3 regions of the Marinobacter sp. EN3 genome follow, and region 2 is predicted to be linked to each of the others. Evidence: predicted binding sites of a transcription regulator. Region 2 holds the regulator's gene; each other region holds the start of a gene.

The links. Region 2 encodes FliA, which starts transcription of late flagellar genes. Its sites were predicted from a motif close to CTAAAGTTTNNNNNNNNNNNGCCGNTAA; they were not measured.
Region 1: a site for FliA is predicted at 4,387-4,414, ahead of Q675_RS36130 (methyl-accepting chemotaxis protein). Genes of this name have one in related genera too.
Region 3: a site for FliA is predicted at 4,182-4,209, ahead of Q675_RS27870 (methyl-accepting chemotaxis protein). Genes of this name have one in related genera too.

Annotation. Positions count from the first base shown of each region.
Region 1 covers NZ_AXCC01000074.1:162,170-168,852, reverse strand. Annotated here, with positions in the region: gene Q675_RS36150 (rhomboid family intramembrane serine protease) at 1-516, shown strand, start outside; gene Q675_RS36145 (hypothetical protein) at 535-1,989, opposite strand; gene Q675_RS36140 (SCO family protein) at 2,254-2,823, shown strand; gene Q675_RS36135 (methyl-accepting chemotaxis protein) at 2,835-4,358, shown strand; gene Q675_RS36130 (methyl-accepting chemotaxis protein) at 4,539-5,840, shown strand; gene Q675_RS36125 (two-component system response regulator) at 5,837-6,683, opposite strand, start outside.
Region 2 covers NZ_AXCC01000001.1:637,588-644,270, reverse strand. Annotated here, with positions in the region: gene flhA (flagellar biosynthesis protein FlhA) at 1-1,106, shown strand, start outside; gene flhF (flagellar biosynthesis protein FlhF) at 1,162-2,475, shown strand; gene Q675_RS22535 (MinD/ParA family protein) at 2,549-3,361, shown strand; gene Q675_RS22530 (RNA polymerase sigma factor FliA) at 3,394-4,137, shown strand; gene cheY (chemotaxis response regulator CheY) at 4,298-4,681, shown strand; gene Q675_RS22520 (protein phosphatase CheZ) at 4,703-5,488, shown strand; gene Q675_RS22515 (chemotaxis protein CheA) at 5,507-6,683, shown strand, end outside.
Region 3 covers NZ_AXCC01000023.1:112,151-118,833, reverse strand. Annotated here, with positions in the region: gene Q675_RS27890 (alkane 1-monooxygenase) at 1-884, opposite strand, end outside; gene Q675_RS27885 (hypothetical protein) at 1,067-1,318, shown strand; gene Q675_RS27880 (hypothetical protein) at 1,398-1,712, shown strand; gene Q675_RS27875 (PhoX family protein) at 1,790-3,976, opposite strand; gene Q675_RS27870 (methyl-accepting chemotaxis protein) at 4,320-5,960, shown strand; gene Q675_RS27865 (DUF4870 family protein) at 6,022-6,390, shown strand; gene Q675_RS27860 (MFS transporter) at 6,406-6,683, opposite strand, start outside.

The DNA.
Region 1 (6,683 bases), on a different contig from region 2:
TTCTTCGAACCGGAGCAGGAAGAACAGGACGAACAGTTCACCAAGGCCTATGGCCAGGCCATGGCCAGCCTCGGCCGCATGGAGTTCGACCTGGCCCGGCGCCAGTTCGAGGCGTTGCGGGAGCGTTATCCGGAACGGCCCGTGCTGCTCGAGCACCTGTATCAACTGGCTAAATTAAGGCCGGACCTGGACAGCTACCGGATGCGTGCCGAAGAAATGATGGCCGATGCCATCGCCCGGCGGCAGCCGGAACAGATGGTGGATGTCTGGCAGGAGTATCTGAGCAAGGGCGAGGCCTATCATCCGTTGGCACCGGAGGCGCACAATCGTGTGCTGTTCGCCAGCCTGAAACGCCATGATTTCAAAGCCGCAGAGAAGGCGTTTGAACGCATGCGAGCCAAGGCCGAACCGGACATGGTGAATGAAGCCTGCCGGCTACTGGTGGCGGAGTTCGAGAAACTGCAGATGGAGCCGAAAGCGCGCCATTACCGGCAGCTGTTGCAGGTTCACGGCTGAGGCGTGGCAGGCACGCCCTCAGTCTGAAACCTGAAAGCTCGCTTTTGGCCCTTTCAACGGTTGTTGGTTCGCCGCCTGTTCCAGCCAGACATCAATATGCTCGTGGGCCGGATGGTTCACGCAGCGCTTCTTGATGAACGACAGGAAAGCACTGGCTTTTTCCCATTGCTGCAGGCCATTGGCCAGGGCCTGGGCCACAATCAGATAGGCGGGTGCCAGCTGCTCGCTGTCCGGGAAGCGTTTGTGGAAATCCTGCAGTAAACGGATGGCCGCTTTGTGATGGCCCCGATGGTACAGGGTGCCGGCACACTGCACCGCCAGTTCCGGGTCGTCCAGCTGGAACTTCGGCTCCACCATTTGCAGCGTCTGTAACAGTTGATTCAGCCCGTCTCCATCATGCCGTTGGGCCAGCCAAGCCATAATCCTGGGGTGGTAGCGGTACAGCTCTTCGGTATCATTGCGGGCGGTCAGCAGCTGGTAAAGCTGGCCGATGCGGGCAGGGTTGGTCCGGTCCCGTTTGAGGGCTTCCTTGAGCATGCTCTGCACACGGTCGTAGTTGCCGTCTTTCAGGTTCATATCCAGATCGGCATCAAACCGGCTGCTGCGATCCCGCTGGTGTTGGTCGGTTTCCGAAATCTCGTCCTGAAGGTCTGAGGCAAAACCGAGTTCTTCCTGATACTGGAACAGCAGGTAGCCCAGCATGTGAAACAGGATCAGGGTAAAGGTACTGTTCAGGAAACCGGCCAGAGGTTGGGCCACCCACATGGGGAAATGGTTCACGGCAAAATCCTGCGCCGCGCCGGAAGCCAGGGTGAGCAGAATCAGGTACCCGTAAAGCAGGAAGTAGGGCGTGCCGATGCGTGAGATCAGCACCGCCAGGTTCATGGGGTTTACAGCAGCGCCCACAGAGCGTTCCATGGCAAGCACCATGATGCTGGCCGGCAGTGCCAGTATCACAAACGCCACGGCCAGCATCATCAGTATCGGCCCGCCCAGCATGGCGGCGGCGCCTACCAAACCGCCCATCAGCACAAACACCAGCAGTTGCAGCACCACAATGTCAAAACCGCTGCCGGTAAACGCCACCGACACGGGTGGCGGTTTCAGATGGCCTTCCGCGGTGTGGTTGATCACCGCATAGGTGTACTTGAACAGAGCCAGGGCCAGCACGAGCCAGATGATCAGGCCAATAATATTGGCCGGCGCCACCACAGGAACCAAAGTGCAGATGGCGATCACGATCAGCGGATCGGTGTGGAAGGGGTAACGGAAAAACGCCCCCACCCGCTGCCAGAAGGGCACCACCTCAGTGGCGGCGCCCAGATAACGCATGGCTTTACTGCAGCGGGGACATAGCGCCCGGCGCTGGCGGGTATCGGCATCCGGCATGCAACGGCTGCAATAGTGCATCTGGCATTCGCCACAATGCCACTTGGCAGGGTCACCCGGATGGTAATGACAATCGTGCTTCACGTGAGACAGTTCCTGATCCGTCAGAAATCAGCCGCCAATCATGACAGAACTCGACAGTTGCCGCACCCGCTGTGTTCACAGTTGGGTCTCGGTCCGTCTTGTTGTAGTGACGATGGTTATATCTACGCATCTGCCGGGTATGTATGTGAACCCCTGAGCCTTCGCTACGTATCATCACCCTGTAAGGAATATCTCGGAATAACCTTATAAGCCCATGGTTCCTTCAGCCGATAACCTGTTTACCGTTGCTCAGGAGATGACTCAATGCGAACACGTTCTGCGATTACCGGTGTCATCTTGTTGGTGATCGGTCTGTTGGTGTCTTTACCGTTGCTGGGCCATATCACCCGTGATGGCGATTACTACGGCTTCAAAACTAATATTGAAGTACCTCCGTTACCCGGGTATCAGCGTGGCAGCGAGGAGATTCGGCTGGTGTTTTTCGGCTACCAGCATTGCGGCACGGTCTGTCCGCTGCAACTGGTCAACTTGAAGGAGCTTCACGACCGAATGGCCGACGAACCGGTGCGCTTCGTATTTGTAACACTGGATCCCGAACGAGACAGCCAGCAGGAGCTTGACCGGATTATGGCCAGTATGGGCGAGGGTTTTCAGGCCGTCCGGCCCGTATCTCAGGCCGCTGCGCAAGAACTGGCGATGGGGTTTGCCGAATATGCCGCGAAAGTGGGTAACGGTGATCAGTACGATTTCGACCACAGTGCACGGATTTACGCCGTCACCGCAGATAATCGGCGCCATTTGCTTTACAGCTCCCCGGCGCTGGATCTGGCCCGGGTTGAGCAAGACATTCAGCGGCTTCTGTCGCAATTTTGAGGGTTTCAGCCGTGGCAAACAGCATTGCGATTGACGATCTGGCAAAAGAACAGGCGCTGGTAACCGACCGCCAGATGCTCTTTATTCTGTTGGCCCATGTACCTGTGGTGGGGCTGTGGGTGCCCTGGGGTTATGGTACCCATGGTTTTGCACTGGCGGCTTCGGTGTTGGTGGGTGTGGTGGCACTGGCGGGCTACTACCTGCTGCGGGGCACCCGGGCGAGTTCGGTTCTGTTCGCGGCCTGCCTGATGCTGTATTCGGCCATTATGATTCAGGCCCAGATGGGCCGTATCGAAATGCATTTCCACATCTTCTCGGCCCTGGCTCTGGTGATCATTTACCGGGACTGGGTGCCGGTTGTTGCTGCGGCCGTCACCATTGCCGCCCACCATCTGTTATTGACCGCTTTGCAGCTTTCAGAAGCTGAGGTGGGCGGAATGCCATTGATGATTTTCAACTATGGCTGTAGCTGGGGTATCGCCTTCCTTCACGCCGCCTTTGTGGTGTTTGAGGCCGGCATTCTGGTGTTCTTTGCGGTGCAGATGAAACAGGAGAGACATCAGGCATTTCGCATGATGGCCATTGTCCGCGACTTTGACCGGGAACATGATCTGTCCGGCCGCCTGCCCGCCACAGACGGTAACGCCAGTGCCAAATCCTTCAACGACATGATGGAAAAGTCCTGCGAGCTGATCCGGCAAATGCGAGAGTTCTCGCTGGAGCTGCGTCGGAATTCCGAACAGCTGTTGCGGGCGAGCGAGAGCACTCGTCGATTTGTAGATGAGCAGCAACAGCAGGCTGATCAGGTAGCCACCGCCACCAACGAGATGTCGGCCAGCGTGCAGGAAGTGGCGCACAATGCTCAACTGGCGTCGGAAGCCGCCAGCGATGCGGCGGATTCCGCTTCCGCAGGCAGCCAGGCCATGACTTGTGCCCGAACCATGACGGATGCAACCAACAAGGCACTGGAAGACAGTGCCCGAATGGTGGAACAGTTGGCAGGCAAGGTGGAATCCATCGCGCGGGTTACCGGTTCGATTCACGATATCTCCGACCAGACTAATCTGCTGGCGCTGAATGCGGCTATCGAGGCAGCCCGGGCAGGAGAGCATGGCCGCGGATTTGCTGTGGTCGCCGATGAGGTTCGATCTCTGTCGCGCCGCACTCAGGAATTCACCGAGGAAATTCGTGCCACAGTGGATGAGTTGAAGAACCTGTCCGAGGCCACCACTGCCGCCATGGAAATGGGGCAGACGCGCTCCACAGAATCCAACCGGGCGATTCAGCAAGCCGCGGAGGCTATTAACCGCATTGAACAGGCCATTGATTCGGTCAGCAGTATGAACAACCAGATCGCGGCGGCCTGCGAGCAACAGGCAGCCACGTCGTTGCAGATCAACGAGAACATTCATGCGGTTGCGACCCGTAACGCTGAGGTGGCCAAAGAGGCCGACAGTGTGCAGAACATGGCGGGTGAGCTGGAGAACAGCGTGGTCCGGGTGGACGAGTTGATCAGCCGCTACCGGTTGCCCTGAAAACCCGTCAGAAAAATTGATCTGGGTTCTGCAGGATCTGGCGCATCTGCCGTTAATATTGACAGTTATCAAGTTCAAACAAGTCCAATAATTCCGACTGCCGGATCTGCGTGAGTAAGAGCTATGTTCCTGTCTGAAAAACGAGCAAAACAACAGATTCAATCTTTACTTGATAACGGGGTGCCCACACGTTGTCCGGACTGGCTGGTGCCACTGGCAGAGTATTTGTCGTCGGTGCGTTCCGAGGAGCTTTCAGTGGCCAACGGGGCGGTGGATGTCTCCCGCCATATTTCTGATCTGGGCCAGGGCGCTCTGGAGTTTGACGACCGCATTCATAACCTTGTCGCCAATATTCAGACGTTGTCCGCCGCCATTGAGGAAATGTCGGCCAGTGCGTCGGAAGTGGGTGGCCTGGGCCAGGATGTACTGGAGCAAGCCTCCCGGGTAAATGAGTACACCAGGGAATCCATTTCCGCGCTGGAGGATATGGAGGCGCGTCTGGCCGAGGTGGATATCGCCCTGACCCAGGCCAACGAGGAAATGCGTTCGCTGGCGGAGCAAACCCGGAGTATTGAATCGCTTACCAACACCGTGAATGAAATATCCGACCAGACAAACCTGCTCGCCCTTAATGCGGCGATTGAGGCCGCCCGTGCCGGTGAGGCGGGCAGGGGCTTTGCGGTGGTTGCGGACGAGGTGCGGCAATTAGCTGCCCGAAGTGCGGGGGCGGCGCAGGAAATCAACGGGATTGTCTCGCAGATCATCTCCGGCTCTGAATCGGTCCAGTCCCGGTTGGGAAATTCCGTACGTGCTGTGCAGGCCTCGGGGGAAAGCCGGGAGCGGGTGGCGGAGGTGATACATCAGTCCCGGGAGTCCTCGAACATCAACTACGACCAGGCAACCTCCATTGCCGCTGCGGCCGAGGAGCAGAGTCAGGTGGCCGCGGATATGGCGCGTCAGGTCAGTTCCAACTCTGAAGATTCCGATGCTTTGGCCAGTATTTTCCGGGATTTGATGCAGGCGATTCGCCCACTTCGGGACGACACCGACCGCATCTTCAGCCAGATCCGGTTAACCACTCCCTGTCTCGTGCTGGCCAGTGCCAAGCGTGATCATGTGGTCTGGGTGGACAAGCTCATCCGCTTTGCCGTATTCAATGAAAACTCGATCACTGAGGCGGAAGTGAAGGATCACACCCAGTGCCGGCTGGGCCATTTCCTGGCCAGCGACAAGGCTCAGCCCATGCACCAGCTCCGCAGTGCTGACCGGCTGATTAAGGTGGTTCACCCACAAGTGCATAAAGCAGGCCGTGAGCTTTATAAAACGGCCCAGGAATTTCATCAGAAGAGGATCAGTTCTGATCGCTATTCTGAACTCTCCCGGGAGTTGGTAGCCACGCTCAAGTCTTCCTCAGGCGAAGTCATTGACCTGTTGGATGACATGATTGAAGAAGTTCTGAAGCGTGGCGATCTGGGCTGTTAGGCAGCCTCTTCCTGCCAACGCTGGCGCACCTCAAGTATCGCCGGCAGGCAGCGAAAGAAGGCCTCGACCAGTTCCGGGTCGAAATGCTTGCCGCTTTGCTCGCGAATCAAATCCGTTGCCTGTTCTATCGGCCATGCTTTCTTGTAAGGGCGCTCGCTGGTGAGAGCGTCGAAGACATCGGCCAGGGCCACGATCCGGGCAGAGATGGGAATAGCGGCGCCTTTCAGGCCTTGAGGATAGCCGCTGCCATCCCATTTCTCGTGATGATTCTGGGCCACTTCCCGCGCCATATTAAGCAGGTCTGAGCCGTCTTCTCCGATGATCTCCGCCCCGATTTCCGCGTGGCGCTGCATGACAGCCCACTCGTCCGGATCCAGTTTGCCGGGTTTCTGAAGGATAGCGTCCGGAATGCCGATTTTGCCGATATCGTGCATCGGGGCGGCATTGAGCAGGGTGTCAGACCAGGCTTCGCCGAGCCCGGCCTCCAGTGCAATCAGCCGTGAGAAATGGCTCATGCGGATTACGTGCAGGCCGGTTTCGTTGTCCTTGTATTCTGCCGCTCGCCCCAGCCGCTGAACGACGGCCAGCCGGGTCTCTATCAGCTCGTCCATACGCACCAGAGACAGATGATTTTTCACTCTGGCCCGGACTATCGCCGCATTCACGGGTTTGGTTATATAGTCCACCGCGCCCAGTTCAAAGCCCCGGGCCTCGTCATCTGCGTCCGACAATGCGGTGACGAAGATCACCGGAATAGTACGGATATCCGGGTCTGCTTTCAGGGTTTTGCACACCTCGTAACCGGACAGGCCCGGCATCATCACATCAAGCAGGACAAGATCC
Region 2 (6,683 bases):
ATCGTCCGGGTGGCGAGGGGCAGGCACTGCCGGCGCCGGGAGAAACCCGCGAGCTCGGATGGGATGACGTGGCCACGGTGGACATTGTCGGGCTGGAGGTAGGCTACCGCCTGATTCCGTTGGTAGACAAATCCCAGGGTGGACAATTGCTCAGTCGGATCAAGGGGGTTCGTAAGAAGCTTTCGCAGGATCTGGGCTTCCTCATGCCCTCGGTGCACATTCGCGACAACCTGGATCTTATGCCGAACGTCTACCGGATTACCCTGATGGGCGTGACCATTGCCGAGGCCGAGATCCATCCGGAGCGGGAGCTGGCCATTGATCCGGGGCAGGTGTTTGGCAAAGTTGAAGGCATTGCCGGCAAGGACCCCGCCTTCGGCCTGGACGCCATCTGGATTGAGTCCGACAGGAAGGATCAGGCCCAGACCCTGGGTTACACCGTGGTGGATGCGAGTACCGTGGTGGCGACACATCTGAATCAGATCCTGCAGAAACACGCTCATGAACTGATTGGCCACGAAGAAGCCCAGAAGTGGCTGGACCAGTTGGAGAAGATTTCGCCCAAGCTGGCGGAGGAACTGGTGCCGACCACGATTTCCATCAGCATCCTGTTGAAAGTTTTGCAGAACCTGTTGAAAGAAGAAGTGCCGGTGCGGGATATGCGCTCCATTGCCGAGGCCATCGTGAACGTGCATCCAAAGAGTCAGGACCCGAAAGTACTGACCACGGTAGCCCGCCAGGCGCTGCGCCGGATGATTGTTCAGAGTATTTGTGGCAACGACGCCGAAATCCCTGTTATCACGTTGGATCCAGACCTGGAACAGTTATTGCTGAAGTCTGTTCAGCAGAGTCAACAATCCGGCGGTCAGGATGACATTGGTCTGGTGCTTGAGCCCAACATGGTGGAAAAGCTGCAACGATCCCTTCAGGACAGCGTGCAGCGCCAGGAAATGCTCGGCAAGCCCGCCATCCTGCTGGTTTCGGGGCCCTTGCGGCCAGTACTGGCGAAGTTTGCCAGCTACGGGGTAGAGCGTTTGCATGTGCTCTCTTACCAGGAAATCCCGGATAACAAACAGATCACGATAGTCGCTTCTGTGGGTCAATAAACCGACGGAGCATCGCGGGGAGCCAGAGTGCTTGCCGGTGGGAGGATGAAACAGCATGAAAGTAAAACGGTTTTTTGCGCAGTCCATGGCTGAGGCCCTGAAGCAGGTAAGCCACGAAATGGGGCCGGATGCCGTTATTCTGTCTAACCGCCGGGTTGATGGTGGTGTTGAGATCGTGACGGCACTCGACTACGACGAAAACATGGCGCGTCAGCGTCTTGGCGATAGGGCGGTTGAAGCCACCAACGGCTCCCGGCTGGCAGAGATGCAGGCCGAGCAGCATCGTCGGCTGGAAGAGGAGCTGAACCGGTCCCGCAGTCGCATTCGTGAGGTTCGGGAAAAGCGCGCAGGAAGTGGCGCCTCAGGTGGCGTGGCGTCGTCCTTGTCTTTCGAGACTGCCGATTTTCCGGCGTCACGTCCCAGTGATGAAGCGCTGGCAAAGCCGTTTGCGGGTAGCGAATCCGGCGCCGGTGGCTATGCCGATGAACTGGCCAGTATGCGTGCCGAAATCAGCTCTCTGCGTGATCTGGTCAGTGGTAAGGCTGCAACTGCCACGCCGACCGGCAACAGCGCAGTTCAGCAACGATTGGCCGAGCGCCTGCAGGAGTTCGGTTTGGGCGCGGAGCTGGCCGGCTCTCTGTCCCGTCGGCACCGGGCCGGGCGTCTGGAGGACGGCTGGAAGCAGTCACTGAAAATGCTGGCGACCGGCGTTCGTACCGGTCGCGAAGACTGGCTTGATGCCGGCGGTATCTATGCCCTGGTCGGGCCAACCGGGTCTGGCAAAACCACCACCATTGGCAAGCTGGCGGCCCGCTACGTGCTTGAGCATGGTCCGGATTCGTTGGCACTGGTGACCACCGACCGCTATCGTGTGGCCGCTCATGAGCAGCTCTTCGTGTTCGGCCGCATCCTGAATGTGCCCGTGCGTGTGGTGGATGAGAGCCATTCCCTGGATGACATTCTTGATGAGTTATCGGATCGACACCTGGTGCTGATTGACACTGCCGGCCTGACCAGTGCCGACCGCGGTTACCAGGAACAACTGGCGGAGTTGGCTCGCAGCGATCACAATATCCGTACACATCTGGTGGTCTCCGCCACCAGTCAGCCACGTATCATGAAATCCGTGTGGCATTGCTATAAGATGGCAAGCCTTGCAGGCTGCATCATGACCAAGATTGATGAGGCCCTGACCTTGGGCGAAGCGCTCGGGTTCGTTATGGAGACCAGCTTACCGGTGGCCTGGTACACCGATGGCCAGAAGATACCGGAAGATCTCCAGAGGGCGGAGGCCATTCCGTTAGTGCGCCTGGGCGTAGAACGGCTTAAGGCCGTGCAGAGCGCACAGACAGTCGCCGAAGGTGCCTGAGCCTCGTTGGCGACCAGAATAAAACACCGGCACGCGTGCCCGTACAAGAACGTAGTAAGAGACTGATAACAGTATGAGCAGACCACATCCGGTTCAGGTGATTGCGGTTTCCGGCGGCAAGGGCGGTGTCGGCAAGAGCAATGTTTCGGTCAATCTCGGTATCGCCCTGGCCCAGAAGGGGCGCCGGGTTGTCTTGCTGGACGCGGATCTCGGGCTCGCCAACATCGATGTGTTGCTCGGCATTACCGCTAATCGAAATCTGCAAGACGTACTCAGCGGCGATTGTGATCTGAAAGACGTGCTGGTGAATGGCCCTGGTGGTATCAAGATTGTACCGGCTTCCTCCGGCACCCAGCGTATGACCCAGCTCAGCGCCATGGAACATGCCGGCCTGATCAACGCTTTCAGTGAGCTGGGCGACCAGATTGACGTTCTGATTGTGGATACCGCCGCAGGTATTTCTGAATCGGTGGTCAGCTTCCTCAGGGCCTCGCAGGAACTTCTGCTGGTGGTCTGCGACGAACCTACTTCCATTACCGATGCGTACGCGTTGATCAAGCTGATGAACCGGGATTATGGCACCAACCGCTTCCGTATCCTGGCAAACCAGGTCCGCAATGAGCAGGAAGGCCGCCATCTGTTTGAAAAACTGACCCGGGTCACCGAGCGTTTTCTGGATGTGGCACTACAATATGTAGGTATCGTGCCTTACGACGAGGCCGTCAAGAAAGCCGTCCAAAGACAGAAAGCGGTATTGGATGCCTATCCGAGGGCGAAAGCCTCGCTGGCTATCCGGGCTCTGGCCGAAAAAGTGGACAGTTGGCCTTTGCCGTCCTCTCCCAGGGGGCATCTCGAATTCTTCGTGGAGCGGCTCGTCGAAGTCTGATCTGAATCCAGTCCTACAAGAAAACCGGATACATGACATTGGCGAAACATCTGGGAATTTACCATCAGGCCGGCGCCAGGAGCCCTTCAGCCCTGATTGAAGAGCATGCGCCGCTGGTCAAGAAAATCGCCCTTCATCTCATGGCCCGGCTGCCGCCATCAGTGCAGCTGGAAGACCTTATGCAGGCCGGTATGATTGGCCTGCTGGAGGCCGCGCAGCGCTATTCTTCCGGCAAAGGTGCCACCTTTGAAACCTACGCAGGGATTCGCATCCGCGGCGCCATGGTGGATGAGATCCGCAAAGGCGACTGGGTGCCCCGCTCAGTGCATCGCAACGCCCGGCGAATCGCCAGTGCTATCAAGCAGGTGGAAGATCGTACCGGGCGCGAGGCCCAGGATGCCGAAGTAGCTGAAGAGCTTGGCATTGGTCTGGACGAGTACCATGCCTCACTCGCCGACGCTAACAGCGGTAGACTTTTTAGTCTTGATGAGCTCAATGAATCCGGCGAGCTGCCGATAGAAGAAGCAGAAGCGAGTGATAATCCGCTGGACGGTATTGCTTCAGGCGCTTTCCAGCGAAGTCTCGCAGACGCCATTGAGCAGTTGCCTGAGCGTGAAAAGCTGGTATTGAGCCTGTATTACCAGGAAGAGCTCAACCTCAAGGAAATCGGTGCGGTGCTAGGGGTCAGTGAGAGCCGGGTAAGCCAGATTCACAGCCAGGCGGCGTTGCGACTTCGCAGCCGGCTGGCCGAGTGGCGGGATGGTGACAACGACTGATCGGCCAGGTGCTGTGTTTCTCTCTCAGCAAGCTGTGTAGCTTTTGGTAAACGATGCTTTACAACGTGCGCAAACACCACACAATAAGCGCTTAAGGTAGCAGCCTGCTAGACTTCCAAAAGGCTGAATGAATTCCGGGTGTTACTGACTGGAGGTCCCATTGGACAAGAACATGAAAATTCTCATTGTGGATGACTTCTCCACAATGCGACGCATCATCAAAAACCTGCTGCGAGATCTCGGCTTCACCAATACGGATGAAGCAGACGATGGCAACACCGCGTTGCCCATGCTCCGAAGCGGCAAGTATGACTTCCTGGTGACTGACTGGAACATGCCCGGCATGTCGGGCTTTGACCTTCTGAAGGCTGTCCGTGCTGATGAAAACCTGAAGAACCTGCCGGTTCTGATGGTAACGGCAGAGGCTAAGCGGGACCAGATCGTGGCTGCGGCTCAGGCCGGGGTGAACGGGTATGTGGTCAAGCCTTTCACGGCAGCCGTGCTGAAGGAAAAGATCGAGAAAATCTTCGAACGAATCCAGTAACCAGAGGTCGGATGGCTCGCCATGAGTGATACCAAACAGAACCATCAGGGCCTTGATCCGGAGGTGGCGGAGAAGCTTCAAAAGCAGGCCTCCGACCTGGCCGAGAATGTAAACGCCGGGAATTATGCCAAGGCGATGACCCTGATCAATGAACTGAGCGAGGTTCGCGATCAGAGTCTGTATCGGGAAGTGGGGCGACTGACCCGCAGCCTCCATGAGGCAATCCGGAACTTCCAGATAGACCCGCGTAATGCCGAGCAGAAAGAAGTGCTGTCGAAGATGAGCGACGCTTCTGACCGTCTGGCCTATGTGGTTCAGATGACCAGCCAGGCGGCGAACCGCACCATGGATCTGGTTGAGGAAAGCATGCCGGTGGCTCACGCCATGCGGGATGAAGCGGTTTCCCTGCGGGATGAGTGGCAGCGTCTGCGCCGTCGTGAAATGGAGCCTGCGGAGTTTCGGGAGCTTTACGGTCGCATCGACAAGTTCTTCGCTGGCCTGACGACAGACTCCGACAGTCTGTACCAGAACCTGTCGGAAATCCTTCTGGCTCAGGATTTTCAGGATCTTACCGGTCAGGTTATCCAGAAGGTCACCGCGTTGGTGAAAGAGGTGGAAGACAACCTTCTTGGTCTGGTGGTGATGGCCAGCCACGTTGATCAACTGACCGGCACAGTGCATCAGATTGAAGAAAAAGAAGAATCGGCCGAAAAAGGGGTAGGGCCCCAGATCAAGGCCGATGAGCGGGAAGATGTAGTTTCGGGACAGGACGATGTGGACGATCTGCTGTCCAGTCTCGGATTCTGATAATAAAGAGGGTGACGCATGGCGTTAGATGCTGATGAAGAGATCCTGCAGGACTTCCTGGTAGAAGCCGGCGAGATACTCGAAAAGTTGTCGGAGCAGCTGGTGGATCTGGAGCAGCATCCCGATGACAGCGATCTGCTGAACGCCATTTTCCGTGGCTTCCATACCGTGAAAGGGGGCGCAGGCTTCCTTCAGCTGGAGGCACTGGTTAATTGCTGCCACTCTGCGGAGAACGTGTTTGATATTCTCCGGAATCACAAGCGCAAGGTAACACCGGACCTGATGGACGTGGTGCTGGAGGCGCTGGACAACGTTAATGCCATGTTCGAAGAAGTCCGCAACCGGGAAGAACCGACGCCCGCGCCGGACGAACTGATTGAAGCTCTGGATGCACTCGCCAAACCCGAGTCCGAGGATGCACCGGCGGTGGAAGCACCAACCCCGGCACAGGAGCCGTCGTCTGCGGATGTCGGACAGCAAGGGGATCAGGGCGATATCACTGACGAAGAGTTCGAGCAGCTGCTGGACGCGTTGGCGGATGAAAAATCCGATGGCCAGAAACCGGTCGGCAACGAGCAGGTGAGCACCCCGGCAGAATCCGCCGGCGGCTCAGACAGTGATGAGATTACCGACGATGAATTTGAGGCCCTGCTGGATCAACTCCACGGCAAGGGCCAGTTTGCCGGCGCGCCTGCGGAAGATGAAGCGCCCAAGGCAGATATCGACACCAGCGGTGGCTCGGAGAAATCATCCGGTGACGCCGATCTGATTTCCGACGACGAATTCGAGAACCTGCTGGACGAACTGCATGGCAAGGGTGCAGGCCCAAGCGCGGGGGCTGCCGCAGGTGAGCCCAAGCCTGCGCCGGCTCCATCAAGCAAGGCCGAACCAGCCCCGGAACCAAAGAAAGCGGAAGCCAAAGCCGAGAGCAAGGCCGCTTCCAAGCCGGCCCCTGCGCCTGCACCTGCCCGTGAGGCCGCACCAGCGGGCGAAACCACGGTTCGGGTTGATACCAAGCGCCTGGACGACATCATGAACATGGTGGGCGAACTGGTGCTGGTGCGTAACCGCCTGCAGCGTCTGGGTTCCGAAAGCGAAGACGAACACATGCACAAGGCAGTGGCCAATCTCGATGTGGTGACCACGGATCTGCAGGCTGCCGTCATGCAAACACGGATGCAGCCGATCAAGAAAG
Region 3 (6,683 bases), on a different contig from region 2:
TCGATGTAATTCACACTCTCCAACAGACTGGCGCCATAAACCGCCTGTGCCGCCAGGAACGGCACCGCCCTCGGGCCGCAGACCAGCGTCGTGGCGCCAAAGAACCCGGCCGTCATGGCCCAACCCTGTAGCAGTTCGTTATCAAGACTCCAGAAGCTCTTACCCTTGCGTTCCAGGCGTGCCTTTTCGATCTTGATCGACGACTTGATGCCGCCGAACACGGTTCGGGGCAGGAACTTCCAGAAACTCTCGCCCATTCGGCTGCTGGCGGGGTCCTCCGGTGTGGCTACCCGCTTGTGATGACCAAAATTATGTTCCACCACAAAGTGGGTGTAGGCGGTGGGGGCCAAGGCGGCCATGGCCATCAGTTTGTTCAGTTTATTGGACTTGTGGCCCAGCTCATGGGCGGTGTTGATGCCTACCCCGTTGATGGCGCCTACGGTCAGGGTCAGGCCGATCTTGTCCTCAAGTGGTGTGTTTTTCCGGCTGGCCAGCCAGGCGCCCATGAAGGTCATGGCGTACTGGGTGGGGATAAACGCCTTCACAATACGGTCGTAATACTTGTCCTGCTCCAAGGTCTTTACCGCCGATTCAGGAGGATTGCTTTTGTCTTCACCAATCGCCCGGTCCAGTGCCGGAATAATGCCGTGCACCAGTGCCGGCCCGGTCCAGGCCAGAGCCTTCAGTCGTTTCGGGGCCAGGGCGTAGCCAGTCAGAGCGGCAAGGCCAATGCCTGGAAGCGCAGGCCCCAACAGCCACATATAGCGCTTGGGATCTTTCCAGGTCTCGGCCTTGGTGGCGGTGTCTTTTGAATCCGATGTCCCGGTTTTCCGGGGCGCGGCGACCTGGTGCGTGTCGAGCGAGGATTTCACTTTGGCGTTCATATGGGCTCTCCGTGGAACTCGTTGTGTTTGTTTGTTCAATGTATGTCGGACAATCTGGCAATACAACAAGTAAGAGAGTCTGGTTAAGCGAACTGGCCTCTAATGACAATCAGGCTCCAGCTGGCGAATCCAGAGCTTGTGGTCCAGACTTTCGGAAACAAAAAAAAACAGGGAAGCGTCGAATGAGTGCCTCAAATCCATCTCCGGCCACCATGTCCTGGACGTTGCAGCAGCGGCTCCAGGAATATGCACGGGCCATGAAGCTGGCGGAAATCATCTATCAGGATCCAAACGGACAGGTCTGCGTGGTTCACGGCGTTATCCGTGATGTGCTCAGCCGGGCCGGGCGGGATTTCGTGGTGCTGGGAAAAGGGCAGGTGGTCTCGGCGGACCACATCATCATGATCGACGGCGAGCGGTTAACGAAAGAGTAATCGCCCGGTAATTGCTATTGACCGCGGGCTGCCTCTACTCTGTTGGCGTTGTACACATATACCGACAGAGGGACATGTTATGAACAAGTTTACCTTGAGCGCACTCGCACTGGTTGCCACGCTTGGGCTTTCTGCCTGCAGCTCTGAGAGCGATGAAGGCGCGGATTTTGAAGAAGCGGGTGAAAATGCCGAGGAAATGATGGACGACGCCGCTAACGCCACCGAAGAGACCTGGGAAGAAGCCACGGGTCAGGATGAAGGCGTGATTGGTGAAATGCAGGAAGGTGCCGAAAACGCTGGCGACGAGATTGAAGAAGCCGCGGATGAAGCGGGTGACTCCATGGAAGAAGCAGCTGACTCCATGGAAGAAGGCTATGACGAAATGACTCAGTAATTACTCGCTTCAATAGTGAAAAGCCTGGCCAGCACAGAGTCTGGCCAGGCTTTTATTAAGGTCTCCTTATCCCACCATTAAAGTGCGAGCTCCCCTCCATCTTCGCGGTAGATAACGATAGTAGCTGAACGTGGCCTATTGCCAGCCTCACCGAATGCGGTCGCATCGCGGGAAGTGGCAGGCCAATTACTTACGTCGGTGTTGAAGGCCTCTTTAGAGCCGCCTTCTCCGGGATGCTGGATGTTGATGAACATGGAGCGAGCGTCCGGCGTCATCGAGATGCCGGTTATTTCGCATCCATTTGGTCCAACAAGGAATCGTTTCAACTTGACCGCATCTGCGTCGCCGCCAATGAAAGTGTTTACTGATTCCTGGCCGTTGTTGTCAGATGTCGTGACCGTAACGCTTTCGCCGTCACCTACTCTGCCAGGAATGGCGACCAACATCTGGTTGTTCGTTTTGCTGCGAATCCCGGAGGAGCCGTCATCAGTCTGGATCCACATTACACCGCGTGGGTCGATAAAAAGTCCGTCCGGGCTTGAGAACTCGTTGTCTGGGGTGAGGCCAGAAACATTGTAGTCTGCGGAAGCATCGGCACTCGAGCCAAAAAGGAAAATGTCCCACTCAAAAGCGGTGGCGGCATGGTTTCCGTCTTGCTCGCGCCAGCGAATGATGTGGCCGTTGGAATTTACCGCACGGGGGTTTACTGCATCCAGGTCAGTGGACGGACGGTTGCTGGGATTACCGTTGGTCAATGTCAGATAAACATCGCCATTGGTGGGGTGCACCACTGCCCATTCGGGTCGATCCATTGGCGTTGCGCCCAAGACGTCGGCTGCCAGGCGGGCGCTCGCTAGAACTTCTGCCTCAGAGGCAAAGCTGTACTGGTAAGTTGTGCCGTCATCATTGTAGGTGTGGTCGCCGTTGAGCTCCGGATTGGAAATGGTCAGAGCCTTCCAGGCACCGGTGCCATCATCATTGAATACCGCAACGTAGAGTGTGCCCTCATCAAGGTATTTGTCGCCTGCCGCCAAACCACCATTGCGGTCGGACTCGGTCCACGCTGTTTTCGATACGAACTTGTACATGTACTCGCGGCGAGAGTCATCGCCCGAATAGATAACGATAGGGGCACCTTCTTTCGCTGGTGCAACCCAGGCGCCTTCATGGGAAAAACGACCCAGTCCTGTTCGTACCCTGGGCTTTTGTGTAGGGCGGAACGGGTCAACTTCGGTCACGTAGCCATGAAGGTTGGGTTCATAGCGGAAGTCCTCGGTTGCCGTTGAGCCGCTGGTGTTTACGCCAAAGCGCTGATATTGATCCCCTGGCACTTCATCCCATTGGCGGTATGCCCAGCCATTTCCACTGATGCCGTAACGTGCGAGCCAGCCCTTCTGCTTTTCGGACAGGGCATCGACATTGCCAACGCGAAAATAAGCGTACCAGTTTTCTTCTGCTGCGAGATACGTGCCCCATGGGGTGTAGCCGTTGGCACAGTTGTTCATCGTGCCGTAGCGAGTTGTTCCGGTTGGCGTCAGTTTGGTTTTGACGAAATCTTCTCCTGCAACAGGCCCTTGCATCTGCATTTCGGTGAAAACAGTCAGGCGACGATTGTAGGGTGAATCCGTGATGACGGACCACTTACCGTTCTCCTTACGAATTTCGACACAGGAGACGCCGTGCCCGTTCATCTCACGGTCAACGATTTTTTTGAGCTCTTGAATGTCGTTGGCGAAAATGGCATCTGCTTTGGCCGTCGCAGTCTCATGCAGCGTGTTGTCTTCAAGGTTTTCGTGGTTAAGAACCAGAATTCCTCGGTCGGACGCCTCGGGATCGTACTGTCCTGATGCATTCATGCCGAAGAAATGCATGCCGTCATGCTCATCGCCTGATCGACTGTCATAATCAACATCGGTTCCGTCGTTTTTGAAGGGCGCCAGGCCGGAGAACAGGGGGTCGCCTTTGGCGTAGAGAACGTCAGCTTTATAACCAGGGGGTAGAATAACCCGGTCTTCAATTCCACCCGGGATCGAAGAAAAACCCAGTTGTGTCGGGTTCATCGTAACAGAGTCCGGACTCGTGGCAGGGCTGTTTGAACTGCTGCTGCCTCCGCAGCCGCTCAGGCCCAATGAGCCAAGAACACCCACAGTGGCTGCAGACGCTGTACCAGTGAGCAGTTTACGTCGCGAAAGACGCGCTTTGATCACTTCATCAAATGGCCGATTGTTGCTTCGATTGCTGTCTTCGACTGGATGATGTCCCATTTTACTCTCCTTATGTCACGACACTGAATGGAGGACGTTTCGATTTGCTGACCAAGACGGTCGGCAGTTCGACGAAGAAAATAAGGATCGCCAAGGTAAGTGACAGTTTTGATTCAGATCGGTGACATATTGAAGAAGAAACTTTTGCAGTGGACCTATAGCCCTAAAGCACCTTGTGAGTGACGCTGAAAGGTAGCTACCGCAAATAAAGAAAATCGAGGGGCGGCCGATAGCTGATAAACACACTAAAGTAGCAGTTATTAACCCATATCATTTCTTTACTCTCAGGGATGGCCTGCAATAACAACATGCTTGCGTTAGCAATGATAAAGATGAGGGCACCATGGGTTTACTCGATCGCACTGCAATTTTATGGGGGGTGGGCATTGCTGTTGCGCTCGGTATTGCCTGCATTCTGGTGGCTCCGATGATGGGGCTCGATGCCGCGTCTCTGTTGATCGGACTCCTGGTTGGTCTCGCCGCCGCGGCCGGCTATCTGATATTGAGGGTGCTGGAACCAATAGAGCGTGGGATTAACGGCCTGAATGATGGCTCCCTGGCTGATAACCACCCGTTGCGGGCTCAATGTGCGCAGCTTCTGGCCGATGCCCGGGCTGGCAAGGCCCTGGTTGAAACGCTCTCGGCCAGTGCCGACAAGAGTGCCATCTCGGCCGCCGAAGTCTCGTTTGCGGCGGATCAGGTGAAGCAGCGCCTGGACAGACAGGTGGAAGAAACCGCCCAGATGGCCGATTACGCCGGCCAGATCACAGAATCGGTTCGGGAATCGTCGGAACAGGCCACCAACGCTGCCACCATGGCTCTGCAGAATCGCGAAGTCAGTGTGGAAGGGCGTCAGTCATTGGTGTCGGCCATTGAAAGTGTGCGCCTGGTGCATCAGCAATCGGAAGAAAACCTCCGGCTGATTCAGGCCTTGCACGAAAAATCTGGCAAGATCCAGGGCGTGACCTCAACCATTCAGGGCATTGCCGAGCAGACCAATCTATTGGCACTGAATGCCGCTATTGAGGCGGCCCGCGCCGGTGAGCAGGGGCGAGGGTTTGCGGTGGTGGCTGATGAAGTCCGGCAGTTGGCCGGGCGCACTGCCCAGGCCACCAGTGAAGTGGCGGACACCCTCGACGAAATTCAGAATGACACAACCAAGATTGTGTCCCGCATTGAATCTCTGGCGAAAACCGTGGAAGACGGGCTGACATCTGTAGAGAGCGTTGGCGGCCAGCTGGATCAGATTCGGGATCAATCCGACCGGGTTCAGCAGCAGGTTGCCCGTATTGCCGAGATCGACCAGAACAACGAGCAGAGTCTGGCCCAGGTGTTTTCGGCTATTGAGTCTGTCCGTGACCATATATCCGAAAGTGATACCAGTGTGGCATCGCTGGCGGACCAGGCTTCCACGTTGATGGAGCTGGCGGAGAAGGCGAATGCTGCCTTTGCGCTGAACAGCAGCGAAAGCTACCACCGGCCGTTTTATGAGAAAGCACTGGAAGGGGCGCAGCAGATTGGCCAGTTGTTTGAGGCGGCAATTCGAGAGGGCCGTTTGAGTGAAGCGGCGCTGTTTGACAAAAAGCGAACACCGATTGCCAACACCCAGCCCCAACAGTATTCCAGCAGCTTCGATCGGTTTACTGACCAGATGTTTCCGGCAATACAGGAGCCCATCAAGAAATCCCATGAGGCCATTGTGTTCTCCATCGCCTGCGCGCCGGACGGTTATGTGCCTACCCATAACAAGGATTTTGCCCACCCGCCGAGTGGTAATCCGGAAGTGGACCTGGTGAAAAGCCGGAGCAAGCGACTGTTCAATGATCGCACTGGCATTCGCTGCGGGAGTCATACCGAAAGTATGCTGCTCCAGACCTATCGCCGGGACACCGGTGAAATCATGCACGATCTGTCGGTGCCCATCTATGTGAACGGCAAGCACTGGGGCGGGTTCCGGGTTGGGTATCGGCCGGCGGGGAATTGATCGCACTGGGCACCCGCCAAGGCTGTGATAGACTGCCGGGGACGTAACAAGGAGAACGCCTGTGCCCGAAACCGAGTATATCCCCGCAAAACCTGACGGCCAGCAATCACAGGAGCCCAGCTCCACGAGGAATCTGGCGGTGGTGGTTTACATCCTGCAGGCGTTGTCTTTTTTCCTGGGGGGGGTGACGGCACTGGTGGGCGTGATCATCAACTACGTCAAACTGGATGATGTCCGTGGTACCTGGATAGAGCCCCATTTCCGCTGGCAGATCCGCACCTTCTGGATTGGTTTGCTGTGGACAGTCATCGGGGTGATTACCACCATGCTGATTGTGGGCTGGTTTATTCTGCTGGGTATTGCGATCTGGGTGATCTACCGAATTGTCAAAGGTGCCCTGGCCCTGAACGATGGCAAGACCCCGATGTAACGGGGTCTTGATGGCTCAGTCTTCCGTCACTTCTTCAAGGCGTAATGCGCTCAGCATGCCCGCCAGCCCCATCAGTCCCAATACCAGAATCACCGCCACGTCCGAAATCATGGAAATGGCGGCTGTGAACCCCCCGGTTACCAGCAGCAACACACCGATAACGGTATTGCTGACCGCTGTGTAGTCTGTCCGTTTGTTGCCTCCGGCCATATCCACCAGATAGGTTTTGCGCCCCAGGCGCACGCCGGCATGGGCAATACTCAGCACAAAAAACGCGACCGGATAGAACCAGG